Regions from separate parts of the Embleya sp. AB8 genome, predicted to be linked through region 1. Evidence: riboswitches for the same ligand, from Rfam matches in the RefSeq annotation. Region 1 holds a riboswitch; the other holds the start of a gene.

Region 1 (6,937 bases):
GGCCTCCTCGTAGGACAGGTGTGCCGGCAGGCGCACCAATCCCCGCTCGTCGACGAGGGCATACTCGGTCAGCATGCCGTCCCGCGAACTGCCCAGCTGCGCCGCGTAGGCCGGCGCGAACGGTCCGTCGATCCAGTCCGGGAAAACGGTCGCGGCCACCCGGTCCCCCGGCCCGAACCGGGTGACCCCGGCCCCGATCGCGACCACCTCACCGGCCCCGGCGCAGCCGGGAATCGTGTCCGGCAGCACCGGCAGCGGATAGTCCCCGTCGAGCACGAGCAGTTCGCGCAGGCTCAGCGAGGTCGCCCGAACCCGGACCAGCACCTGGCCCGGCGCCGGCTCCGGCACGTCGTGCTCACGGACCGTCAGCCCATCGATGCCGGCGCCGGGCCGCAGGTGGTAGCTCTTCATCACAGTGCCTCTTTCCACGAAGTTCCGACCGGTAGCCGCCGCGTACGAAGTACGCCGCCGCATACGGAGTACCGGGTCCGACCCTCCCGTTCGGCGGGCCGTGACGACGATCCTGCGGGCACCGGGCGAGCCCGACAATTCCCGCCAGGGAATTGCCGGCGGCACCCCCACCTGCCTAGAACTGCCTCATGAGCACGATGACGACCCGGTCGCAGGGCCAGGACTTCCCCGCCGAACTGCGCCGCTGGCGCACCGCCCGGCGGCTGAGCCAACTGGAACTCGCCGCCCGCGCGGAGACCTCGCAGCGCCACCTCAGCTTCATCGAGAGCGGCCGATCCCGCCCCGGCCGCACGATGATCATCCGCCTGGCCGAGTCGCTCGGCCTGTCCCTGCGCGAGCGCAACGCGCTGCTGCACACGGCCGGCTTCGCCCCGGTCTTCACCGAGTCGGACCTGGACGCGCCGATGTTGCGCCCGGTCCACGACGCGCTGCGCGCGGTGATCGAGGGCCATCTGCCCTACCCGGCCCTGGTGTTGCGGCCGTACGGGCAGATCGTCGCGGCCAACGAGGCGGTCGACGTACTGACCGAGGGCGCGTCGGCGGAGTTGCTGAAGCCTCCGGTCAACATGTTGCGGGTGATGTTGCACCCCGACGGCATGGGACCGCGCGTACTGAACCTGAACGCCTGGGGCCACCACGTCCTGGAGAACATGCGCGCCCAGGCGCTGCGCAGCCCCGACCCGCTGCTCGACGCGTTCATCGAGGAACTGCGCGGCTACGTCCCGCACGCCGAACTCGGCCCCGACCACCTGGGCTTCGCGGTCCCGCTACGCCTGCGCACGCTCGACGGTCAGGGCGAACTCCGCCTGCTCACCACGTTGACGTCGTTCGCCACGGCCACCGACATCACCCTGGCCGAACTCCACCTGGAGGCGTTCCTCCCCGCCGACGAGGCGACCGCGACCGCGCTGCGCCGCCGCGCGGCCGACCGCGGCTGAGCCGACGGCCACCCGGATGCCGAACCGCCGCGCCATCCCGTGTCGAGCGGGATGGCGCGGCGGTCGGGGTGGGGCAACGTCGGATACTCAGAAGTCCTCGTCGAACGACACCGATCCGGTGACCGCGACCTGATAGGCCGACACCCGCCGCTCGAAGAAGTTGGACAACTCCTGTACGTCCTGGAGTTCCATGAAGCCGAACGGGTTCGCCGATCCGTAGACCGGCGCCATCCCCAGCTGGGCCAGCCGCCGGTCCGCCACGTGCTCGAGGTAGGAGCGCATGTCGGCGACCGTCATCCCGGACACCCCGCCCTGCAGCAGGTCCTCCGCGAAGGCCGTCTCCGCCTCCACCGCCTCGGCCAGCATCCGCCGCACGTCCTCGGCGAGTTCGTCGTCGAACAGGTCGGGCTCCTCGGCCCGTACCGTCTCGACCACGGCGAACGCGAAGTCCATGTGCGCGGACTCGTCGCGGAAGACCCAGTTGGTGCCCGAGGCCAGGCCGTTGAGCAACCCGCGCGAGCGCAGGAAGTACACGTAGGCGAACGCGCCGTAGAAGAACAGCCCTTCGATGCACGCCGCGAAGCAGATCAGGTTGAGCAGGAACTGCCGCCGATCCTCCCGCGATTCGAGCCGGTCCAGGCCCATCGCCGAGTCGATCCAGCGGAAGCAGAACTCCGCCTTGCGCCGGATCGAGGGGATGTGCTCGACCGCGGCGAACGCCTGCTCGCGCTCCTCGTGGTCGGGCATGTAGGTGTCGAGCAGCGTCAGATAGAACTGCACATGGACGGCCTCTTCGAACAACTGCCGCGACAGATACAACCGGCCCTCGGGCGAGTTGATGTGCCGGTAGAGATTCAGCACCAGGTTGTTCGCCACGATCGTGTCACCGGTCGCGAAGAACGCGACCAGGCGCTGTACGAGGTGCCGTTCCGCCGGGCTGAGCTTGTCCAGGTCGGCCAGGTCGCTGTGCAGGTCGACCTCTTCGACCGTCCAGGTGTTGCGGATCGCCGCGCGGTACTTCTCGTAGAAGTCCGGGTACTGCATGGGGCGCAGCGTGAGGTTCATTCCGGGATCGAGCAGGCTCACGTGCACGCCTCACAGGCTTCGGGGTTCTCCAGCGAGCAGGCGATGACCTCGAGGTCCGAGATCTCCTCCACCGGCGCGGCCGACGCCTGCGCCGGCACCGTCGCCTGCTGGATGCGCGTCGCGGGGCGCGAGCGCAGGTAGTACGTGGTCTTCAGGCCGGTCGACCACGCGTAGCGGTACATCGAGGACAACTTGCCGATGGTCGGGTCGGCCATGAACAGGTTCAGCGACTGCGACTGGTCGATGTACGGGGACCGCTGGGCGGCCAGGTCGATCAGCGCGCGCTGCGGCAGCTCCCACGCCGTGCGGTACAACTCCCGTACGTCCTCCGGGAGTTCGGCGATGCCCTGGACCGAGCCCTCGGCCCGCTTGATCCGGTCGCGAACCTCGGGGGTCCACAGGCCGCGAGCCTTGAGCTCGCGCACCAGGTAGGCGTTGATCTGCAGGAACTCGCCCGACAGCGTCTCGCGCTTGAACAGGTTGGACACCTGCGGCTCGATGCACTCGTACGCGCCCGCGATCGAGGCGATCGTGGCGGTCGGCGCGATCGCGACGAGCAGCGAGTTGCGCAGCCCGTGCTCGGCGACGCGCGAGCGCAGCGCGTCCCAGCGCTTGGTCTGCGTCGGGTACACGCCCTCCCACAGGTCGGGCTGGAGCCGCCCGCGCGCGGCGTGCGTCTCGGCGTAGGCCGGGTGCGGGCCGTGCGCCTCGGCCAGCGCGGAGGAGGTCTCGAGCGCGGTGAGGTAGATCTCCTCGGAGATCAGCGTGGACAACTCGCGCGCCTCGGCGGAGTCGAACGGCAGGCCGAGCGTGAAGAACACGTCCTGCAGGCCCATCAGCCCCAGGCCCACCGGGCGCCAGCGCGGGTTGGACGCGGCGGCTTGGTCGGTCGGGTAGTAGTTGATGTCGATCACCCGGTCCAGGAAGACCACGGCGGTGCGCACCGTCGCGCGCAGCTTGTCCCAGTCCATCCCCTCGCCGGCGATTACATGCGCGCCGAGGTTGACCGAGCCGAGGTTGCACACGGCGGTCTCGCCGTCGCTGGTGACCTCCAGGATCTCGGTGCACAGGTTGGACAGGTGCACCACGTTGCCCGGTTCGGCGGCCTGGTTGCAGGTGCGGTTGGCGGCGTCCTTGAAGGTCATCCAGCCGTTGCCGGTCTGCGCGAGGGTGCGCATCATCCGGGCGTAGAGGTCGCGCGCGGGCAGTTGCCGGACGAACCGGCCGTCCCGCTCGGCGGCTTCGTAGACCCTGTCGAACTCGGCGCCCCACAGGTCGGGCAGTTCGGGCAGCTCGTTCGGGTCGAACAGCGACCAGACGCCGTCCTCCTCGACCCGGCGCATGAACAGGTCCGGCACCCAGTTGGCCAGGTTGAGGTTGTGCGCCCGGCGGGCGTCCTCGCCGGTGTTCTCGCGCAGTTCGAGGAATTCCAGGATGTCGGGGTGCCAGGTCTCCAGGTAGACGCAGGCCGCGCCCTTGCGCCGGCCGCCCTGGTTGACCGCGGCCACGGACGAGTCGAGCGTCTTGAGCCACGGCACGATGCCGTTGGAGTGCCCGTTGGTGCCGCGGATCAGCGAGCCGCGCGAGCGCACCCGGGACCAGGCCACGCCGATGCCGCCGGCGAACTTGGACAGTCGGGCGATCCGCCCGTACATGTCGTAGATCGACTCCAGCTCGTCCTTGGGCGAATCCAGCAGGTAGCACGAGGACATCTGGGTGTGCACCGTGCCGGAGTTGAACAACGTCGGCGAGCTGGGCAGGTAGGCGAGCGAGGACATCAGCCGGTAGAAGCCGATCGCCTCGCCGGGCTCCTGGGCCAGGCCGCACGCCACCCGCAGCAGGAAGTGTTGCGGGGTCTCCACCACGCTGCGCGAGACCGGGTGCCGCAGCAGGTAGCGGTCGTAGACGGTACGCAGGCCGAAGTACTCGAACCGGCGGTCGCCTTCGGTGTCCACGGCGGCGTCCAGCTCGGCGGCGTGCGCGGCGACGAACGCCGCGGTCTGCGCGCCGATGATGCCCTCACGGCGGCCGAGCGCGATGCCGGCGCTGAACGAGGTGACGCCGGCTTCGGCGGCCTCGGCGGCGATCCGGCCGGCCAGCAGGCGGGCGGCGAGGCGCGAGTAGGCGGGCTCCTCGGCGATCAGCTCGGCGGCGGTACGCACCGCCAGGTCCGCGGCGGCGCCGTCGTCCGCGCCCTCGTTCAGGCCCGCGACGACCCGGCGGACGACCCGATCCGGATCGACCTCCGGCAAATCGCGCGCCTGGGTGCGTACCAGGGTCGCCAGTCGGTCCTCGGGGCTTTCGTCGATCCGCATCCGGGTCGCGCCCACGCTGTCCACAACGGTCACGTGCTCTCTCCTCGCGAGCTCGTACGTACAGGTGACCCCACGCCCGAAGGCGCGGGCAGCCGGCAGGTATTCGGACTCGCGGGCATGCCGGGGCACCGCCGGGCACGGCGTGCTCGGTGGTCCGCGGAGTTCCTAGTGGTCGTCGCTTCCCGATCGCCTCTCGGCGTTCGGCGCTCCATGACGACGTTCGTTCCCGCTCACCGCTGCGGGGGCAGTTCCGGCTTCGCACCGGATTCCCTCTTGCGTCGCCCCTCCATCGAACTTTCGGATGGGCGAACCAGCTGCGTCGGAGAGCATATATGTAGTGGCGGCGTGGTCGTTGCACCCCCAGGTGTTGTGTCGTGTCGCGGTCTCGGCCAGGCCCGTTGTTCCGGGCCCGGTCACGGCCGGCCGCCCCGGGGCCCGGCTTTGGCCGGCCGGGCGGGTCCGGCCGGACCACCCTGCGGCCGATTCACCGCCCGGGGCACCTCCCGCCCCGAGTCGCGCCACTCGGCGACCAGCGCCTCGTAGACGGGAGTCTCGAACGTCTCCGTGGGCCACGGCCCGAACGGCGCGCGCAAAATCTTCACGCCGACCCAACCGCCCGAGAGGTCACGAAGTAACCACCAACCGAGTGAAGCCACTCGGTCGATGGACGGGGGCGGGGGCGGTGGGTAGGGGCGGGCAGCGACGCGGGGTCGGGCGGCCTGCGGGGCAGCACAGCGGCCCGACGGCGGGGCCGGGGAAGAGATGGCGGCGCGGTGGGTGTTGTGCCGTGGGCCGGATGCGCGGCGGGTCGGGGCGCGTGGTTGGCGTGGGGGCGCCGTGGCCGGCTGCTCTCGCCGCGTCAGCCGGCGTCTGGGTCGGCCGGTTGTTCGGTCGGCCCCGCGTCGCGAGGTCGTGCGAAGGCTGTCGTGCGTAGGGTGGTGAAGGCTTCGGCGAGGGTGGTGGCGGTCCAGTGGGCGTTGAGGCCGCTCGGGTTGGGGAGGACCCAGATTCGGGTGTCGTCGATGGTTTCCGGTTGGCGGCCGACCACGGCCTTGGGGCGGCCGAAGCCGGTTCGGTACGCGCCGATGCCGAGCACCGCCAGCCAGGCCGGGCGGTACTCGCGCACCCGCGCGGTGAGCGCCGCGCCGCCCGCCCGGTATTCGTCCCTGGTCAACTCGTCCGCCCGGGCCGTGGTCCGGGCCACCACGTTGGTGATGCCGAGCCCGAGGGCGGTCAACTCGTCCTGTTCGTCGGGTCGGAACAGGCGCGGCGTGAAGCCGGCGGCGTACAGCGCGGGCCAGAACCGATTGCCCGGCCGCGCGAAGTGTCGCCCGGTCGCGCCGGACCACAGCCCCGGATTGATCCCGCAGAACAACACCCGCAGATTCGGCGCGAGCACGTCCGGGATGCTCACCCCGTGCGCCGCCGCCAACTCCGCCGCCGTCGGATTGCGCCCCGCCGGAATCGGCAGCACGATCGGCTTCGCCGGCCCCGCCCCGCCGCTCACGGTGCCTCGGCGATCAGCGCCGTCCCCACCGACCGGAAGCCGAGCCGGTCGTACACGCGCGCCACGTGCTCGTCCCCCGCGGACAGGAACACCGTCTCGCTCCCGCTCGCCAGCGCGTGCCGGGCCAATTCCCACGTCACCGCCGCCGCGAGGCCGCCGCGCCGGGCCGCCGGGAGGGTGGCCACGCCGACGATCTCGGTGGTGTCGTACAGCTGTTGGTAACTCCCGACGCACAGCGGTCCCGCCGGGCTGTACGCGGCGAACATCACCGTCGCGCCGCTGCGCAGCCGCTCGTTGAGGTAGGACAGCAGCTCCGGGTCCTGCCCCAGCGCCGCGGTGTCCCGTTCGCTCGGCCCGTCGGAGCCCGACGCGGTGCCCGGGTTGGCGAAGCCGACCGCCGCGACGCTGTGCACGATGGCCAGGTCGGTGGCGTCCGCGCGAATCTGACGCACCGTCACCAGGTCCGGCAGATCCGGGCGTTCGGCCGGCTGCTCGGTCGGATCGAGGACCATCAGCGGGTGTTCGTGGACCTGCAACTCGGCCTCGATGGCCGCCGCGCGCATTGCGGGCGTGGTCTCGTGGACCCATTCGAACGTCTCGGGCACTTGCAACTCTCTCTG
Region 2 (6,937 bases), on a different contig from region 1:
TGCCTCGCTGACGAACCTGGTGACCGCGGCGCGCGAGGTCCGCAGCACCCTCTCGAACAGCACGCCCTGACGAACCCTGCCGGGGCGGGGCCCGCAAGGCCCCGCCCCGGCAACTCGTCCGCCACGCGCACGTCGACCCGAACGGCGGGCCGATCCACCACCGGGCGGACTGACATCCGGCCACACGGGGGCCCGCAGCGACGGCCCCGACAACGCGTCGGGGCGCCGTCATCGCCCGGTGGTGCGGGCCTGTTCCGCTGCGTCAGGCGGCCGTTCCGGGGCAGTGCAGCGTCGGGGCGTCGGGGCGGGCGCCGGCGGCGGTCAGGTCGGCGAAGCCGGTGCCGGCCAGGCCCAGGACCGCCTGGGCGGTGGCGCGGGTGGCGGTGGACGGGTTGAAGCCGGTCGCGTCGTAGGCGATCGCGCCTCGGGTGGCGGGTGTGGCCGAGCAGCCGACCTGGCGTTCGGTCAGGAAGTGCCGTGCGGTCAGGCCGGGGAGTACCCGCCACGAGGACAGCAGGGCCTGGCCGGCCAGTCCGGTGCTGTTGGCGTTGCCGGTCGTGGCACCGACGGTACCGAAGCCGCCGTCCGAAAGCTGGTGCGCGGCAAGCCAGTTCAGGCCGGCCGCGGCCTCCTGGGATCGGCCGGTGGCGGCCAGCGCCTGCACGCTCATCGCGGTGGAGTCCGCGTCGCTGGTGCAGGTGGGCAGGCCGTAGTTCAGCGGGAATCCGCCGTCGGCGCAGTGTGCGCCGGCCAGGAAGTCGACTGCGGCGGTGGGCACTCCGCCGGGGGTGCGGTTCAGCGCCAGGAGTGCGAGGGACTGGCTGAAGGCGTTGCTGTAGTCGCCCCATGGGGAGGTGTCGGTGAACCGGCCGGAGGGTTGTTGCAGGGAGCGCAGCCGGGCCGGGAGGTCCACGCCGCCGAACGTGGTGGGGCTCACCCCGCGGACCTCGGCGGCCAGGAGGGTTTTGGCGGTGGCGCCGGCGTAGGCGTTGGTGGCGCCGTCGCCGATGTAGCCGGACAGGATCTCCGGCCGGGCGAGCCACGTGGTGGCCTTGGCCCCGTTGTGGTCGGCGACTCCCGCGGCGGCGAAGGCGAGGATCGCGTCGATGGTCAGGCCCTGATCGGGGTAGGTCACCCCGTTGAAGGTGGTCTCGAAGCGCTCGCCGTCGACGAGTTGGCGGGCCAGCCAACCGGCCGCGGCCTGGGTGCGGTTGCCGGCGAGTACGGACGCGTCCGCGGCAGGTGTCGGGCCGGTCGTGGTGGGGGCGGCCACGGCGGTCGCCGGGATCAGGGCGGTCGCGCCGGCCAGGGCCAGTCCGCCGAGCAGCGTGGCTATCCGGCGTCCGGGTCGAGTGGTGAGCGTCATGATGACGGTGCCTTTCCGGGCCCACGGCGCGGCAGGCCCGGCGGATCCGCCGGCCGAGGCGGGCCGGCCCGAGGGCGGCACACGTTCCCGGCGCGGCGACGCGAGGGCTCCGCCCCGCGGACCACGACGGGGAATGGAGAGGAAAACGCCCCGGCGACAGGCATTCGGGCTCGCCGTCGGGAGGGACGGACCACCGCTGCGGGTCAGCGCCGGATTCACACCGGACTTCCCCTGTCGTCGGAGATGTTGCGGGCCGCCGCACCGGCGATCGGAACGAGTCGTGGCGTCCGCGAGGGGCGTCGCGAGTGTTCCACAATCCCCGGCGCGAGGACGTCCCGCACTCTACGGACCGCCCGGCGCGGGAAGAACTCCCTTTCCGGCCAACCGGTTCGCCGCTTCGCGCCGGCCCGCACCCCGGTGGTGACGAACGGCACCGTGGAGCGCATACTCGTGCTGTTGTCCGAGCGTCGGAACGTTTCGTATGCTCCGCACGCCGACCTGTGTCGACACCCTCAACTGCATAGTTCGAAACTCAGGGGAAGCCGGTCGAAATCCGGCGCTGACCCGCAACCGTAGGCGGTGGCCGACAGGCCGCCGCGAGTCGGAATACCTGGGTGCGTACGAATTGAAGGCTCCAGCTGTCGTGGACTACACGCTGAGGCCCGGACGCCCGTCCGACGCCCCGCGTCGGCCGGCTCCCGGGACGCGTTGGTCTCGGAAGGGTTCCACCGATGTCCTGGCTCACCGTGCGAACCACCGGCGCCGTCGCGGTCTGCGGCGCGGTGCTCGTCGCCGCCTCCCCCGTCTTCTCCGCGTCGGCCGACGCCGCGAATCCCCATGCCGCCGAGGCCTCGGCGGCGGCGAAGTGGCAGGCCGGGGAACTGGTCGGCGGTGCCATCCCCGGGTTCTCCCGCTCCGACTGGGGCCTGACCATCGACACGATGATGGCGTTGGCGGCCACCCGCTCCCAACCGGCCGCGCTCCGCGCCGCGGCCGACGCGGTGGCCGCGAACGTACGCACGTACAACAGCGCCGAGGAATGGGGCATGCCCGGCTCGCGGATCGCCGGCGCCACCGCGAAGGTACTCTTCGCCGCCGTGGTCGCCGACCGCGATCCGACCGGGTTCGGCGGCTTCGACCTGCGCGCCGAGACGCTCGACCTGATCGCGGGAGCCGACGCCGGCGACGACGTGGGCCGGATCCGGGACAAGCTCACCGGCAGCCCCGACTCCAGCAACGCCTTCGGCCAGTCGCTCGCCGTCCTCGGCCTGGCCCGCAGCGGCGGAGTGCCGCAATCCGCCGTGGACTTCCTGCTCAAGCAGCAGTGCCCAAGCGGCGGATTCCGGCTGTTCCCGGGCCAGTTGGGCAGCAGCGGCGCGACCTGCCAGGACACTCCCACCACCGTGCTCGACCCGGACTCCACCGCGATGGCCGTGCAGGCGCTGCTGTCCGCGGCGGCCGAGAGCCACTCGGCCGGCGCCGCGACCGCCGCCAAGAAGGGCGCGGACTGGCTCAAGTCCAAGCAACGCGCCGACGGTTCGTTCGGCGGCTCGGGCCCCACGGCGGCATCGAACACCAACAGCACCGGCCTGGCCGGTCAGGCCCTGCACGCCGCCGGCTACCGGGCCGAGTCGGAGCGGGCCGCCGTGTGGGTGGCCAAGCACCAGATCACCAAGGACAACGCGGGCGCCGCCGACAAGGAGATCGGCACCATCGCCTACAACGACGAAGCCCTCGCCTCGGCCAGGACCGACGGCATCCCGGACTTCCAACGCGACCAGTGGCGCCGCGCCACCCCGCAGGCGCTGCTTGCGCTGGCCGATGTCTCGCTGGGTGACCTGGGCAAGGCCCCGACCGAGCCGACGCACACCACCTCGACCTCGCCCGAGCCGACCGACTCCGGCACCCCCAAGCCCACCGGATCGCCCGGCCACAGCGCGTCCACGCCGCCGTCCACGACACCTTCCACCGCGCTCACCCAGACCGCGAGTGCGTCGATCACCGCGTCCGCGACGGACACCGCCGGCGCCGGCACCGGTGGCTCCGGTACCAGTGGTTCCGGGTCGGGCGGCGGAAGCACCTCGGGCAGTGGCGGCACCGCGAACGGCGGCGGCGGAAACCTGGCCAGGACCGGCGCCGAGATCGGCGGACTGCTCATGTTGTCCGCCGGATTGGTCGGCACCGGCTTCGCCGTCCGCGCCGGCGCGCGTCGCAGGAACGGAACGCACACGTGAGGCGCCCCGGGCGCGCCGGCCGAATCGCCCGCCTGGTCACCGCACTTGCCCTGCTCGCGCTGTCCCTCACCGGCGGGCTCACGGTGGTCGCGCCGGCCGCACACGCGGTCGACACCTCGAAGGGCACGCCCGGCTACTGCCCGGACGGCAACGGCGTGACGGTGGTCATCGACTTCCAGGAGCTCGGCGGCACCACCATCGTGCGCTGCGCACGCGGGGACCAGGCCACCGGCCACGCCGCGCTGAAGAACGCGGGCATCGAGATAGCCGGCGTGGCCCGCTGGGGCGAGGCATTCATCTGCCGGATCGAGGGCAAGCCAGGGGCCAACTCCGAGCCGTGCATCGACACGCCGCCGGCCAGTGCGTACTGGTCGTACTGGCATGCGCCCAACGGCGGTTCGTGGACGTACAGCCAGTGGGGCGTGCTGAACCGCAAACCCCCGCTCGGCAGCTTCGAAGGCTGGTCGTTCGCCAAGAACAAGACCGAGACCACCAACCCGCCACCGCGCGTGGCACCGGCCCGCCCGGCGACGCCCACCCCGCCGAATCCGCCTCGGACGGACAATCCGCAACCACCGTCCGGCAACGGCACCAACGGCACGTCCACCGGCGGTGGCGCGACCTCGGCCGGCAGTGGTGGCAGCCGGGCCGCCGACGGCGGATCCACCACCTCCGGTGCGAGTACGGCCGGCAACACGGGCACCACGTCGGCGGGTTCGACGGCCGCGACCTCGGGGACCGATCCCCTCGCCCCCGGGCCGGGTGTCGCCGGCAACCCGATGGAACCGGGGCAGCCCATCGAGAGCACCACCCCCTCGGCCCCGCCGGCCTCGGCCGAGACGTCCGCGACCGCCGCCGCCGAGCCGGGCTCACCCGGCCCCGCCGGCCGGCCCTCCGGGGTCACTCCGCAGGGTCAAACCTGGACCGGCGGCGAGGAGTTGGCGACCAGGCGCCCCGACGGGATCCCGACCACGACCATCCTCGGGATCGCCCTGCTCGTGGCGATCTGCGCGGCGGCCGGGTTCGCCACCTGGCGTCGGCGCAAGCGCACCGGCGGGTCGGATTGAGCGTGCCCCGGACGCGGCGACTGCCGGCCGCCGTCGCGTCCCGGCGCGGCGGCGGCCGGTTGCCGCGCCCCCTGCATCCGGGCGCGTGGTGGTTGTGGGCGCTCGGCCTGGCCACCGCCGCCAGTCGCACCACCAACCCGCTGCTGCTCGCGCTGCTCCTGGCCGTGGCCGGATTCGTGGTCGCGAACCGGCGCGGCGACGCGCCGTGGGCACTGGCCTTTCGCATGTACCTGTTCCTGGGCCTGTTCATCATCGTGATGCGCGTGTTGTTCCGGATCGTCTTCGGCGCGGGAGCCGCCGGCAGTCATGTGCTCGTCGACCTGCCGGAGATCCCGCTGCCCGCATGGGCGGCGGGGATCCACCTGTTCGGCCCGGTGGCCCTGGAGCACGTGCTCGGCGGGTTCTACGACGGCCTGCGGCTGGCCACGATGATCGTGTGCCTGGGCGCGGCCAACGCCCTCGCGAGCCCCAAGCGCATGCTCAAGGCGGTACCGGCGGCGCTGTACGAGGTGGGCGCGGCCGTCGTGGTCGCCCTCTCCGTCGCGCCGCAGCTGATCGAGAGTGTGCATCGGGTGCGCCGGGCCCGGCGGTTGCGCGGCGGCGCGCAGCAGGGCATGCGGGCGCTGCGCTCGATCGCGATCCCGGTACTCCAGGACGCACTGGACCGCTCACTCGCACTGGCCGCCGCGATGGACTCGCGCGGCTACGGCCGCAACCGGCACCTGCCGCGCACGATCCGACTGCTGACCGGCGTACTGACGCTGGTGGGCCTGATCGGGGTCTGTGTGGGGGTGTACGCGCTGCTCGACGGCAGCACCCCGCGCTACCTGGGCGCCACCATGCTGCCCGGCGGCCTGGTGATCGCCGGCATCGGCTTCGTCCTCACCGGCCGCCGGATCAACCGCAGCGTCTATCTCCCGGACCGCTGGCGCCTGCCCGAATTCGCGGTCGCCGCCTGCGGGTTGGGCACCGGCGCGCTGCTCTACCTGACCAGCCGGATCGACGCCGGCAACCTCTACCCGTCGCTGAGCCCGCTCGCCTGGCCCGAGTTGGCCCCGCTGCCGGTGCTCGCGCTGGCCGTGGGTGTCCTGCCCGCGTGGCTGGCGCCACCACCCCCGCTCGCCGCGCCCCGCCCGGGCGACACCGGGCCCGACTGCGGCGCACGGCAGAACACGCCGGCCACCGGCTCGTCCGATACCGATACCGATACCGGCACCAATACCGGTACCGGTACCACGCTCAGGGAGAAGTCCGTCCGGTGATCCGATTCCGTGACGTCACCATCACCTACGCCGACGCCCCGGCTCCCGCCCTGCGCAACGTCGAACTCGAGATCCCCGAAGGTGAGTTGTGCCTGGTCGTGGGCCGCACCGGCGCGGGCAAGTCGACCCTCCTGGGCGCCGTAAACGGCCTGGTGCCGCACTTCACCGGCGGCACCCTGCGCGGCAGCGTGCTCGTCGACGGCATCGACACCCGCTCGCAACCACCGCGCGAATTCGCGCACCTGGTCGGTGTGGTCGGCCAGGATCCGCTCGCGGGCTTCGTCACCGACACCGTCGAGGAGGAACTCGCCTACGGCATGGAACAGTTGGCGATCCCTTCGGCGGTGATGCGCAAGCGGGTCGAGGAGACCCTCGACCTGCTCGGCATCGCCGAACTGCGCCACCGCCCGCTGCGCACCCTCTCCGGCGGACAGCAGCAACGCGTCGCGATCGGCGCCGTGTTGACCGCGCACCCGCGCGTGCTGGTTCTGGACGAGCCGACCTCCGCACTGGACCCGACCGCCGCCGAGGACGTGTTGGCCGCGATCACCCGGCTCGTGCACGACCTGGGCATCACCACGATCGTCGCCGAGCACCGCATGGAGCGGGTGGTGCAGTACGCGGACCGGCTCGTACACCTGCCCGGCGACCGTACCGTCCGCGACGGCCCGCCCGCCGAGATCCTGGAGACCTGCGACATCGCCCCGCCGGTGGTCGAACTCGGCCGACTCGCCGGCTGGTCGCCGCTGCCGCTGTCGGTGCGCGACGCCCGCCGCCTGGCCGCGCCGCTGCGCGCCCGTCTGGCCGACCGTACGCCGCCGGCGCCGCGCCCACCCGACCCGGCGTCCCGCCCGTTGTTGACGGCGCGTCGGATCATCGTGCGCTACGGCGATGTGATCGCGGTGCGCGGCCTGGACCTGGACCTGTTCCCCGGGCGCGTCACCGCGCTGATGGGCCGCAACGGCTCCGGCAAGTCGTCGCTGCTGTGGGCCCTGCAGGGCTCCGTTC

What was found. A riboswitch is a leader RNA that binds a small molecule or an ion and turns the genes downstream of it on or off. The one in region 1 is predicted to bind cobalamin.
Region 2: it holds a riboswitch for cobalamin, as region 1 does, so the genes downstream of both, ABIA38_RS14300 (prenyltransferase/squalene oxidase repeat-containing protein) here and ABIA38_RS21770 (ribonucleoside-diphosphate reductase subunit alpha) in region 1, are expected to answer to the same signal.

What each region holds. Positions count from the first base shown of each region.
Region 1 covers NZ_JBMHHY010000014.1:74,390-81,326, reverse strand. The annotation lists gene ABIA38_RS21785 (zinc-dependent alcohol dehydrogenase family protein) at 1-411, opposite strand, end outside; gene ABIA38_RS21780 (helix-turn-helix domain-containing protein) at 600-1,409, shown strand; gene ABIA38_RS21775 (ribonucleotide-diphosphate reductase subunit beta) at 1,497-2,474, opposite strand; gene ABIA38_RS21770 (ribonucleoside-diphosphate reductase subunit alpha) at 2,492-4,810, opposite strand; cobalamin riboswitch at 4,888-5,140, opposite strand; gene ABIA38_RS21765 (hypothetical protein) at 5,224-5,412, opposite strand; gene mug (G/U mismatch-specific DNA glycosylase) at 5,670-6,275, opposite strand; gene ABIA38_RS21755 (GNAT family N-acetyltransferase) at 6,314-6,937, opposite strand, start outside.
Region 2 covers NZ_JBMHHY010000008.1:323,354-330,290, reverse strand. The annotation lists gene metE (5-methyltetrahydropteroyltriglutamate--homocysteine S-methyltransferase) at 1-70, shown strand, start outside; gene ABIA38_RS14305 (peptidase) at 263-1,366, opposite strand; cobalamin riboswitch at 1,505-1,639, opposite strand; cobalamin riboswitch at 1,844-1,998, shown strand; gene ABIA38_RS14300 (prenyltransferase/squalene oxidase repeat-containing protein) at 2,098-3,600, shown strand; gene ABIA38_RS14295 (hypothetical protein) at 3,597-4,667, shown strand; gene ABIA38_RS14290 (CbiQ family ECF transporter T component) at 4,670-5,929, shown strand; gene ABIA38_RS14285 (ABC transporter ATP-binding protein) at 5,926-6,937, shown strand, end outside.